Regions from separate parts of the Lactobacillus sp. ESL0700 genome, predicted to be linked through region 1. Evidence: riboswitches for the same ligand, from Rfam matches in the RefSeq annotation. Region 1 holds a riboswitch; the other holds the start of a gene.
The links. Region 1 has a riboswitch for lysine ahead of OZX63_RS00485 (ABC transporter substrate-binding protein/permease). Riboswitches for the same ligand answer to the same signal wherever they lie in the genome.
Positions count from the first base shown of each region.

Region 1 (6,327 bases):
ATTTCTACGACAAATATTAGCTTTTGTAACAAGTAAGTTTGCAATAACAGAGCTTATTTTAGATGTTGCCGAATTTAACGTGCGTGCGCAAAAAGTCTACCAGCACTTAGGCTTTATCCCAGTTAAAAAGCACCAGCAGGAAACAAATAACTCCGTTTATCCTTTTATTGAGATGAGACGGAAGTTTAATTAAGTAGCTATTAAAAAACACCATTCTCCTTAATCGAGAACGGTGCTTTTTTATGTTTAAAATTATTCTGTTAAATATTTTTGGGCAAATTTCAGATAAAACTTGCATGCTGCTAAGTAATCAGGAATGTCAACGTACTCGTCAATTTGGTGGCAGCTGTCATTGCCCGGCCCAATGCTAAACATCGTTGGCGGTGTTGGGCTATTGACAAACTTAGAAGCATCAGTGGTACCTGATTCGGTTACCAAATTAACTGGTCGCTCTAAAACGGCGGCGAGTAATTCCTGAGCCGCTTGCACGTACTCATTGTTTTCATCACCAGAAACGGCTTCGCCTAAATAATCATATTGCAATTCAAAATGGTGCTGCGGCATCTGATTAACTTCATTGATTACATCTTCCAGAATCGTTTGAATGTCTTTGACTGTGTAGAACGGGTTAATGCGAATATTGCCGCGGGCAACAATTTTGTCAGGCATACTGTTAACTTGGTCACCGCCGGAGATCATCGTGATGTTGTGCAGAACAGGACCTAGCTTTTCATGGACTAGTGGCAAGTGCCGTAATTTTTGGTTGGCTAATTGGATAAAATCGGTCATGTTATCAATAGCGTTGAGAACATTTAATTGCGCAGAGTGGGCGACTTTGCCGTAAGAGGTGACGGTGTAATCAATGTCGCCATTATTGGAATAAGAAATATCAAGGTTGGAGTCCTCACCAATGACAATAACGTCTAAATCATCAATAAAACCTTCCTTGGTTAATTCTTCAGCGCCCCATTGTCCAGTTTCTTCGCCGACAGACATTAATAAACGCAATTCCCCTGTTAAAGGCACATTATCTTCAAGTAAGGTGATCAGCGTGCCAATCATCCCCGCTAAGCCGCTTTTCATATCTGTCGTGCCGCGGCCGTACATTTTGGTGTCATGGTCGTACAATTTACCAGAAAACGGATCATCGCGCCAAGCTGCACGATTACCAAGGTTAACCACGTCCATGTGACCGGAAAAGCCGAGCTTAAAATTGCCGTCAGTGGGGCCAATTGAGATAACCGCACTTTCGCGATCACCCTGGTAGGGAACACGTGTAATGCGAACGCGATCACCAAAGGGCGCGAATAACTGTGCAACGTAGTCAACAACCTTTTTTTCGTGGTCGTCAATGGTTTCTATTTGGATTAAATCCTGTAATAACTTAATTTGTCTTTGTCTATCCATAGTAATTCCTATCAATTAAATAATTATTTGTCTTGTGTACCAACTTGAATCTGGTTGGCCATTAAATTGTAATTTTGATTGCCATCGAGGTGTTTTTCAATCAAGTTGAAAATCCGTGTGATAGTAAAGGTTAAAATCAGGTAAATTGCGGAAATTGTCAGGTAGGTTGGGAAGAACTTGAAACTTTGACTGGCAATTGTGGAACCAACGAAGAATAATTCGGAAACAGAAATAATGCTCAAAACTGAAGTATCCTTGATGTTTACAATGAACTCGTTGGTAATTGAAGGGAGGCAATTTCTGATTGCCTGCGGCAGAATAATGTGCCACATTCTTTGGCTGTGAGTCATTCCCAGTGCACTGGCTGCCTCGAATTGACCATCGGGAGTGGAAATAATCCCGCCGCGGATGATTTCGGCCAAATATGCACCGGTATTAATCGAAACAATGATTAAAGCAGCGGCAGTTCTGTCAATGTTAAGATGCCAGAATTGCGCAATCCCATAGTAAATTACGGCCGCCTGAACCATCATTGGCGTGCCCCGAAAGACTTCGATATAAACTGACAGGAGCCAATTAATAAATTTCAAGCCCCAACGCTTGCCGCGAGTAGTGGGCTCAGGAATTGTGCGGATAATTCCGACGACTAAGCCGATTAGAAAACCTGCAACTGTTCCGACAGCAGCTAGTAATAAGGTCATGCCAATCCCGCTCATAATCATGCCGCCGTACTGCTTGAGCATGGAGATGAGCCACGGCTCTGGCTTACCATTTTTACCCTTCTTCGAAGTGGTCTTAGGTTGTTCTTTAATAGCTGCTGTCATTAATTCTTGGCGCTTTTTAGTAGAAATCCCTGCTAAGATTTGGTTGACATCTTTAAGCAGCTGGGGATTAGACTTGGCAACACCAATTGAAGAAACCATTTGTTCCTTGGTCACATGGAAGCCATGCATTGGATTAAGTTTTACTGCCTTAATGTCTGGATCAACCATTTTGAACGAAATGGCTTCAGTTGAGTCGGCGATATAGCCGTCGATTGTCCCAGAAACTAGACTTTGCCGCATTGCAGAGAAGTCACTCATAGCTGGTTCCTTCTTAACTCCAGGCAATTGGTTAATTAATTTATAGTGAAATGTACCTTGTTGTGAGGTTAATTTAGCACCCTTAAAGTCCGTCAGCTTCTTGGCATTGGCGAATCTGCTGGTCTTCTTAGTAATTACGACAAAAATGCCGCTCCAATAAGCATTGGTGAAGTTAATCGCCTTAGCTCGTTCAGGTGTTGGGCTCATTCCGGCAATAATTAAGTCGGCCTTGCCGCTAGTTAATGAGGGGAGTAGTCCATCCCATTCAGTCTTAAGTACGACTACTTTACGGTGCAACTTTTTACCAATGATCTTGGCAATCTTGACATCATAGCCGTTAGCATAGGTATGTGAGCCGTCAATTGGGACGGCACCATTAGCCGATGTGGTTTGGGTCCAATTGTTGGGCGAATAGTTAGCTTCCATTGCGACCTTTAATACCCCATCGTCTTTTTTAGCAGCTTGGACTGAGGGAATATTAAAAAATCCACTGATAGTAAAACTGATTAGGACTGCAAAAATTGCGGTTAACCACTTGTATCTTGACTTCATTTTGAAAACCTCCAAATATTTTTCAAATAAAGCCAATACAATAAAAAGCGTAAATAAAAACCCTCGTCATCTTTCAAGACAACGAGGTTTATAATCAATCATATTTAGACAAATCATATAGCGCTCCCCAAGATTGACTTGGGACAGTCTGCAGGATCTGTTCCTGCAGCCCAACCAAAATCTTACGGCGGATAAAATTTTGGTTTCGGCGGCAATTCTTGACACTAATCATCTTTGCATCACGCGTGCTTAGACTAGGTTCGTAATTGTCGCGACCTCTATTGCATTGGAAATTATTTAACTTGATGAAAATACTAAATTAAATTTTGATGATTGTCAACTGCATTATTAAAAAATAATTTAATAATATTTAATTTTAGACTTAAAAACAAATAGTAAGCATCTTACTTGTATTTTGTAAGTGACTACCTTATAGTGTATATATAAGCAAAGTTATATAAGACTTTCAGGAGGTCATATAGATGGCAAAATTAACACAAGAAATGCAAGATTTAGTAACAAGCGAATTTCCTTTCTTAGCAACAGCTGACAAAGATGGTAATCCTCAAGTAGGTCCTAAGGGTTCATTAAAGGTTTACGATGATGAACACTTAGCTTACGTTGAATGGACAAGTAAGACAGCTTACGAAAACTTAAAGGCTACTGGTAAGGCAGCCGTTGCTGTATCAAACAAGGCAGCTGGAACTGGCTACCGCTTTGAAGGTACAGCTCATGTTTACCAACCTGGTTCAGAAGAATATAAAGCTGCTAAGGAAAAGGGCGATCTTGGAGATGGTACTGCCATTGTTGTAATTGATGTTGAAAGAATTTATCAATTAGGACATGTTCCAGAAGCTGGTGACTTATTGGTTGAAGGTGCACCAGAACGCCGCGGTTACTAATAAACTGAATAATTAATCTTAAACACGCTAGACAGAATTGCCTAGCGTGTTTTTTGTGTGCTGATTTTTAATTTTTAACAACAGGCGTCTTTTCGTATGCCGTCATGTCTTTACCAAGAATTAGGAAGACAATGACAGTAATAATCGCAATAAATGCTGGCAGTAAAAGTGGCTTTTTAAGTAAGTCAAAAATGCCGGCAACAATTGTTCCAAAGAAGACGTCAAGAATTGAAGAACCAAAGGTGATAAAGCTTGCTTGGCCAGACTGAATTGTAACTTCAGTCCGTCTAATTCGAATTCGTGAAATCCATGTGCTGACAGGAATGCAGCTAAGCATGACGGCAATAATACAAATGCTTAAAGTATAAACACTGGGACTAACGGCAAAAACGATTAAGCAGAGTGCGGGTAAAGTGATGAGCACCATGCTTTTCTTGAAGTTTAATTTGGTCCGTAAAACGAGGTTGCCTAAGATGGTGCCGATCGCATAATCGACAACGAGATAGGCAATATTGGCAAATTGGGGATCAACACTACTCCACAGGTAGACCATTAGACTATTAAAATACCCCATCAGTAAGCTAATGAAAATTGCCAGGATAATTGAGCTGCGTAAGCCGGTATTGGTCTTAATCAGGTGATAAATCTTTTTAATTTGCGCTAAGGTCGAATTAGTGGCTAGGTCATGACCAACCAGATTAGGATCGTAGTTTTCATCTAATAAACTAGTTGGAATCGCAAATAATAGGTAGGCAATACTACCAACAAGTAATAAAAATTTGTAAATAATTGAGCCATCGTTAAGCTCGCTAGCCAGAACGTAGGCGCAGCCAATTGCTAAGTAACTTAAAATTAAGCCAATATTGCCAAAAGTTGTGTTCTTGCCAATTACCATGTCAACTTGTTCATCAGGAATAAAGCGCTTGGTGGCACCGTTATATGCAGACTGAGCAAAAAGTGCAATAAAAGTCATGATGATGTCACAGACAATGTAGGCATAAATGAAATAAACGCCATTAAAGAAAAAGGGAATTAGTAAGATTAAGCCCAGCATTGGATAGGTGATTTGCAAGGCCTTCTTCTTACTAATGCGATCCATTGTGGAACCAACAAAAAGCGTCAGAATAATGATGCCAAATGATTCTAAGCTAGAAAAAATACTGTTGACAGTTACCGACCGTGAAAAAGAAGCGATTAAGATTGAACCGCCAATACCAACAGATAAGTCACCCAGGTTAGAGATTAATGCCATGATTGGTAAGAGGGAAGAGTTACGTACTTTTTTCATATTTAGCTCCTGTAAAAATATTATGTAATTATTATGAGCTAAATATGAATAAATTTCAATAACGCTAAATATATTTTAATGTAGATAGAGCTGTATTAGTTTGAACTATTTGAATTTTTAATTAACTGCCTAAAAATACCTGATAAAGATTGCATTTGAGCGGCTAATTGCTCTGTGGTTGACGGTAACGTATATTTAGTAGATCGTGATTTTCCATGTATTTCAATTATTTTTTTGCTTAAAAGTGAAGAAAGTGTGCTATCAGCAATATATCTAGAAAAGCCGGTTTGACTTTCTATTTCTTTATGTGAAAGTGAACCAGAAGGACTACTAATAATTGCTTTTAGAACTTTTCGTTCACGATTAGAGATTTCTTTTCCGGAAAAAGAATTTGCATAATCTACTTTCCAGATTTTTAATTGGGTGCCTTTTTCAATACTTGTTTCTATTTCGGGGTGTCTGAAATTATTTTCTATGGAAGAGTTAAAAATTTTTTCACCGCCAACACCTTCACGCTCACCATAATGCGCTTGAGTAAATAGCTTTGAAATAATAGCATTTCTACTTTTAGAATTATGAGTAGTAAAAAAGTCTTCTTTAGGAATTTTCATTTTTCCGGGATTTTCAAATTTATAGAACTTTGGATATTCGGTTAAGATAATACGGCTACCTTCAAAATAATCTGCGTGCATCAGCATGTTTACAGTTGCTTCACGTAATGCCACAAACATGGAACCAAATGTGTCTCTTCTTTGACCGTTTTTGTCTAAACTAAATGGATTGGGAACAGTTGCTTTAAAATGCTCAATTACTTTAATAAAGAAAGTAAATATATTTAAATCAGATTCTACAGAGGATATTCTGGACGTCCATCTCTCTTGTTCAGGATGGCTTTTATCATAATATTCCAAAGAAAAGTAAGGGAATTTCTGAATTATTGCATTATTCTTACCAAAAAATAACAGACCTGCATAGGATATACCTTCTTTACCATCATTATCACGATCTTTGATTAAAACGCCTATTCTACGTAAAAAATCTTTTAATTCGTAATCTTTATACCTTTTATATGTCTCTATTTTGGTAAGGACTTTTT
Region 1 covers NZ_CP113930.1:94,006-100,332, forward strand. Annotated here, with positions in the region: gene OZX63_RS00475 (GNAT family N-acetyltransferase) at 1-193, shown strand, start outside; gene OZX63_RS00480 (ArgE/DapE family deacylase) at 253-1,407, opposite strand; gene OZX63_RS00485 (ABC transporter substrate-binding protein/permease) at 1,431-3,041, opposite strand; lysine riboswitch at 3,152-3,330, opposite strand; gene OZX63_RS00490 (pyridoxamine 5'-phosphate oxidase family protein) at 3,524-3,943, shown strand; gene OZX63_RS00495 (MFS transporter) at 4,011-5,231, opposite strand; gene OZX63_RS00500 (RNA-binding domain-containing protein) at 5,327-6,327, opposite strand, start outside.

Region 2 (6,327 bases), 390 kb from region 1:
GACCCCGTGCCAGCGATGACCGGTACGCGACCAGCCGTAATTTCGACAAATTTTTGATAAAGTGCCAGCTTTTCTTCATTAGATAGGGTGGCGACTTCGCCAGTGGTGCCACCAACGACAAAGCCTTGACTACCATGAGCTATTAAGTGATTGACTAACTCCTCAAGGCCGTGATAATTGATTGTGCCATCATCGTTAAATGGCGTGACGATGGCTGTTAAAATCTCTGCGTTTTGTAATAACATTGTTAATCCTTTCGATATTAATTGTTCTTCATTCGTTTTTTTAAAAAGCCAATAATTGTTTCAACGCCCACTAAGATTGCTCCTTCGTCAGGGGTAAAGGTGGCGGAATGCAGTGAGCCGTGTTGACCAACACCTAACCAGAACATTGCGCCCGGAATTTGACTGGTCAAATAACCGAAATCTTCGCCGGTCATTGCAGGTTCGGTTTCGACAAAGTTAACTTGAGGTGATTGCTTAAGAAAAGTAATCAGATCCGCAGTTAGTTGTGGATCATTCACAACTGGGAAGTAGCCACCTTGATTGAAGTTAATCTTAATGTTGGCCCCATAACTTGTCGCCACGCCAGCAGCTACTTTGCGCAGGCGCTGCTTAATTAAAGTAATCATGTCCTGAGTTAACCCGCGAATTGTCCCTTCGATGTGCGCCGTGCCAGCAATGGCGTTGCGGACATTGCCCGCCGTCATTTTGCCTAAGGTGATAACGCCGGCTTTCAACGGGTCAATACTACGGGAAATAATTGTTTGCACCTGTGTGATGAACTGCGCAGCGGCAACAATCATGTCGTTAGCGTTTTGCGGGTAGGCGGCATGACCATCTTGCCCGGTAAAGTCGACGTCAACTTCGGTAGTTCCGGCAAATAATGTTCCCTGTCTAGTTCCAATTGTTCCTACGGGTAATTGCGGGGTGTCGTGGAGTGCATAAATTTCGTCTAAGGCGAATTGCCCGGTAAACAGGTGCTGGTCATACGCGATTTTAGCGCCGCTTTCACTTTCTTCGGCCGGTTGAAAGAAGAAAACCAAATTATCTTGTGGCTGATGATTAGCGAAATAGCTTAAAGCGCCAAGGGCAATGGTCATGTGTAAGTCGTGACCGCAAGCGTGCATGATGCCGGGATGTTGGGACTGATAAGGCAAGTCGTTTTGTTCAGTAACAGGCAGGCCGTCAATGTCTGCGCGGTAACCGATTGTTTTTTGGGCGTTTTTTCCTTTAACCAAAACCATGATTGCAGTTGGCAATTGCGGGAAAGTTTTAATTGTTAAAAACTGCTGCGGTAATTCACCAATTAATTGTAGTAATAATTTTTGGGTTGCCGTTTCTTTTAGCGCCAATTCGGGAATTTGGTGTAATTGACGTCTAATTTTAATTAAATTTTGTTCATTAAATTGGGTCATGCAGTCACAGCTTTCGCAAGCTAGTTTCCAGACCAGTTTTACTCTTAGTCTGGTCGTCAACTTGCTTAATTACTTTGGCTGGGATGCCGATAACGACGGTATTAGGAGCAACATCCTTGGTCACCACAGCCCCAGCACCAATTACGGCCCCAGTGCCAATTTGGATGCCTTCAAGTATCGTGGCCCCAGCGCCAACTAGAACATTGTCGCCAATTCTGACGGGCTCGGCCGATGCTGGTTCAATTACGCCAGCAACAACTGCGTTAGCGCCGACGTGGACATTTTGCCCAATAATTGCCCGACCGCCAATCACCGTTCCCATATCAATCATCGTGTTAGCTCCGATTTCTGCTCCGATATTAATCACCGCCCCCATCATAATTACGGCTTGCTTGCCGATTTTGACGTGGTCGCGAATAATCGCACCGGGTTCAATGCGGGCGTTAATCTTGGTGTAGTCGAGTAGCGGCACGGCGGAGTTACGAGCATCGTTTTCAAGGCGATAGTGAGCAATTTGCGCTTTATTTTTAGTTAAAAATGGTTCAATCTCGGCCCAGTCACCAAATAGAATGCCAATTTTGTCGTCTAAAAAGGCCTGAATGCTTTCGGGAACAGCTAGGTTAGTTAAATTTCCCTGGACGTAAACCTTAACCGGGGTCTTTTTGGGTGAATTGCTAATCAAATCAATAATTTCTTGTGCAGTTTGCTTCATTGTTTTTCCTCATGTTACTTAAAGATAATTTAGGTCTAGGCTGGTTAAATCCGCAATTGACTCGCGTTTGACGACGAGTTTGGCATGGCCGTTTTCCGCAAAGACAACGGCTGGACGACCTACACGATTGTAGTTAGAAGCCATCGAGTAGCCGTAAGCCCCTGTTGCAAGCACTGCCAAAATGTCGCCAGGTGCACTTTCAGGTAGCGGCTGATCTTTGACCAAAATGTCGCCGGACTCACAATAGCGCCCAGCGATTGTCACGGTTTCTGTTGGCGCTGCCTCTGGTCTAGCAGCTAAGACTGCCTGATATTCGGCTTGGTAAAGGGCGGGACGAATGTTGTCGCCCATGCCACCGTCAACGCTAAGATAAGTGCGAATACCGGGAATAGTTTTGCGCGCACCGATTGTATAGAGGCTGTAGCCAGCCTCACCAACAATCGAGCGCCCGGGCTCTAGCCAAACCTCGGGCAGAGCCAAGTTAGTTTGGGCGATTTCTTTTTTCAGCGTTTGGATCATGTCGTGAACAAACTCTTGCGGGGTTAATGGGTGGTCGGCGTTGGTGTATTTGATGCCAAAACCGCCGCCAAAATTTAAAACCTGTGGCTGATAATGGAATTTTTCCTGCCAAGTGGCTGCTAGCTGAACCATTCTTTGTACTAGAGCCGTAAAGCCCGCAACTGCCATGATTTGGGAGCCGATATGAGCGTGATAGCCGCGCAAGTTGAGTTTAGGATTTTGTAATACCTGTTTTAGCGCCTGTTCTGCCTGACCTGATTGAACGTCAAAGCCGAATTTGCTGTCGACCTGACCGGTTTGAATGTAGCGGTGAGTATGCGCCGAAATGCCGGGCGCAATGCGCAACATGATGTTAACCGGCTGCTTTTGCTGGGGCAGCAACTTGTTTAACAATTCTAATTCGTAAAAGTTATCAACGATGATTGTGCCAACATGATTGTCGAGGGCTAACTGCAGTTCCGCAAGGGACTTGTTGTTGCCGTGAAAGCTAACGTGTTCCATCGGGAATCCAGCCTGAACGGCAGTCATTAATTCGCCCGCTGAAACAACGTCCAAATGTCCGTTTTCTTGTGCGATAACTTGGTCAATTGCCCTGATGGCAAAGGCTTTGCTGGCATAACTGATGGCGTATTTGACGCCGGTTTTGTCAAAAGCCTTGTGAAATTGTCGTAATTGCTGCCTAATCATGCTGACATCGTAGACATAAAGTGGCGTACCGAAGTCCTTAGCGAGCTCAAGTGCATCGCAGTTGCCAATTGATAAGTGTCCTTGTGAGTTAACGTTAACCAAGTTGATTCCTCCCAAATTAGCTAACAAAAAAGGTTCTTTTGTTTGCGCTGAAACAAAAGAACCTGAATTAATATCTGGTATCAAATTGTCGGAAGCGCTCCGTAGATTTTCTACGACAGTCCATGATTTGTTCAATCATGGCCCAGCTATTAATTCTTGCTTAGGAATTAATGCTTCGGCAGTTTCCCCTTTCAATTAGCTTCATAGTTTTAGCAAAACTCAGCTAATTTACTAATGGTCACCGCGACCTCTTCGATTGCTTAAATATTATATTATTTTTAGAAACCTGTCAATAATTTTAATTAAAAAATCAAACCAGTTTATAATCCCAAAAATATTTTTCTTGCAGATTAAAAAATAAATGCTAGAATTGCAACTAATCTTTCAAAAATTTACCAGTAGTTTTTATAAAAAAGGATTAGACCAAAAAATGAAAGTAGTTAAGTTTGGCGGCAGTTCATTAGCAGATGGCCCACATTTTGAGAAAATTATTAAGATTATTACCGCGGATCCAGAGCGCAAAGTTATTGTGACTTCGGCGCCTGGTAAACGGGATGAAAATGATTATAAAATAACAGATTTACTAATAGAATACGCGCATAGAACGCTGGCTCATCAAGACTTGTCTGCTATTCAGGAACAAATTTGGCAACGTTATGCCGCAATTGGTAATCATTTTTCCGTACCAAGTGAAAAAATGACAAGGTTGAAGCAAATCTTATTGGACTTACCAAAAAAAGAATACCAAACTGATGATTATTTATTGGCAACTTTTAAAGCACATGGCGAGATTTTAAATGCACACTTATTAACGCTAATATTACAAAAATTAAACTTAAATGCACATTTCGCTGGTAGTGGAGAATTAGGAATTGAAGTGACAGATAATCCCCAGGCGGCCATGATTTTACCGGACACTTATGACAATTTAGCGCAATATCATTTGCCAGCTGGTTACCTAATTGTGCCGGGCTTTTATGGCTTAACCAAGCAAAAGCAAATTGCCACGTTTTCTCGTGGCGGCTCGGATATTACTGGTGCTGCTTTAGCCCGCGGTTTTCATGCGGATGTGTACGAAAACTTTACTGACGTTGACGCGATTTATGCGGCTAATCCGGCAATCGTTGCCCATCCAAGAGCAATTAGCAAAATGACTTATCGTGAAATGCGAGAACTGTCGTACGCAGGCTTTTCTGTTTTTCATGATGAAGCGATTTTGCCGGCAATTGCGGCTAACATTCCGATTAATGTTAAAAATACTAATCATCCTCGTCTTAAGGGAACGATGATTGTTCCGGCAAAGGACTTTCAACCAGCCAACGTAATCACAGGGGTGGCAACTGCAACGCACTTTTCGGCACTTTACTTGCACCGATATTTGTTAAATAAAGAGGTGGGGTTTACCCTGAAGTTGCTGCAAATTTTTTATAAATATCACATTTCATACGAGCATATGCCGTCAGGAATTGATGACCTGACCGTGATTTTTGATAACCGCCAGTTTACTGCCGGCGTTCGCGAAAAGATGTGTCAGGAGATTCGGACGGAATTGCAACCGGATAGCTTGGAGTGGATTGATGATTATGCCATTATCATGGTGGTTGGCGAGGGAATGCGAAATAAAGTTGGCGTGATGGCCAAAATTATTGAGCCACTCGCAGCCCAAAATATTGGTGTTCACATGATCAACCAAGGGGCATCGCGAATTTCAATTATGCTGGGAACTAAACGCAAGGATGCTCCGGCAGCTGTTAGACAAATTTACAACAATTTTTTCACACAGAAAGTAGCAGAATGATGATTAATATAGAAAAAGTTCATGGGTCACAAAACAGCTTCTTTTTGCTAGACCAAACAAAACTCGCGCAGCCACTAACAACGCCTGAATTAGAGCACCTGGCTGTTAAAATAACGGATGCCAAAGCAGGATTGCTTGGCGGCAGCGACGGTTTATTAGTTGTCGAACCGGCAACTAACCAGACAGCTGTCGCCCAAATGCGTATTTTTAACAAGGATGGATCACAAGCATTAATGTGTGGCAACGGTTTGCGCACGGTTGCCAGATATTTAGCTGGTAAACTGCACAAGCGTAAGTTTTTGGTGCAGACAGCTGCTGCGAATTTGCATGTGCAGCAATATCCCGACTTAGCCCCTAATGTGCCAGCATTTAGCGTTGAAATTGCGCCAGTGTCGTTTGCGGCCAGTGATGTTGGTTGGCATAATTTGTCCTTAACCAAAATTATTAACCAACCGATTCCGGCGCTGGCTGCTAAGCTGAAGTTCACGGCGCTGGCAGTTCCTAATCCGCACTTAATCAGTTTTGTCGATGATATTCATGCATCTCACGACACGCTGCAGCAGTTGGGCCAGCAATTAAATCAACCTAATTCGTATTTTCCAGATGGGGTGAACGTCAGCTTTGCCCAAATTTTGGCACCTAATCAATTATTTGTGGAGACTTATGAGCGCGGCGTTGGCTTTACCAATGCTTGTGGGACGGGAATGTCGGCGACCAGTTTAGCCGGTCACTTAACTTATCCGGAGCAGGTTGCGGCGGATGAACTGTTGACGGTTTATAATCCTGGGGGATTGGTACAGACGAAAATCCACTCTGACGCTAATAATTACTGGATCGAGCTAATTGGCAATGCGACCGTGACCCACCAGATATTTTTACCCGAAGAATGCTTGCATGAAGCGGAATTTGCGCATGATCAGATTAAGATTGCCGCAACTGGCGAGCAGGAAGCTTATTTAAAGTTTGTGTCTACTTTCAAAAAATAATCGTTAAGAAGCAGTGCTCTCTGTTTTAATAACTTGGGCATCAATAAAAAGGCCACTAGAATTTAAAGATTCCAGCGGCCTTTTTGAAATTAGTGAATTATTTATA
Region 2 covers NZ_CP113930.1:1,691,617-1,697,943, reverse strand. Annotated here, with positions in the region: gene dapA (4-hydroxy-tetrahydrodipicolinate synthase) at 1-245, opposite strand, end outside; gene OZX63_RS08140 (N-acetyldiaminopimelate deacetylase) at 263-1,417, opposite strand; gene dapD (2,3,4,5-tetrahydropyridine-2,6-dicarboxylate N-acetyltransferase) at 1,422-2,129, opposite strand; gene lysA (diaminopimelate decarboxylase) at 2,148-3,437, opposite strand; lysine riboswitch at 3,522-3,698, opposite strand; gene OZX63_RS08125 (aspartate kinase) at 3,868-5,235, shown strand; gene dapF (diaminopimelate epimerase) at 5,235-6,221, shown strand.
Region 2: another riboswitch for lysine. It lies ahead of lysA (diaminopimelate decarboxylase); the one in region 1 lies ahead of OZX63_RS00485 (ABC transporter substrate-binding protein/permease).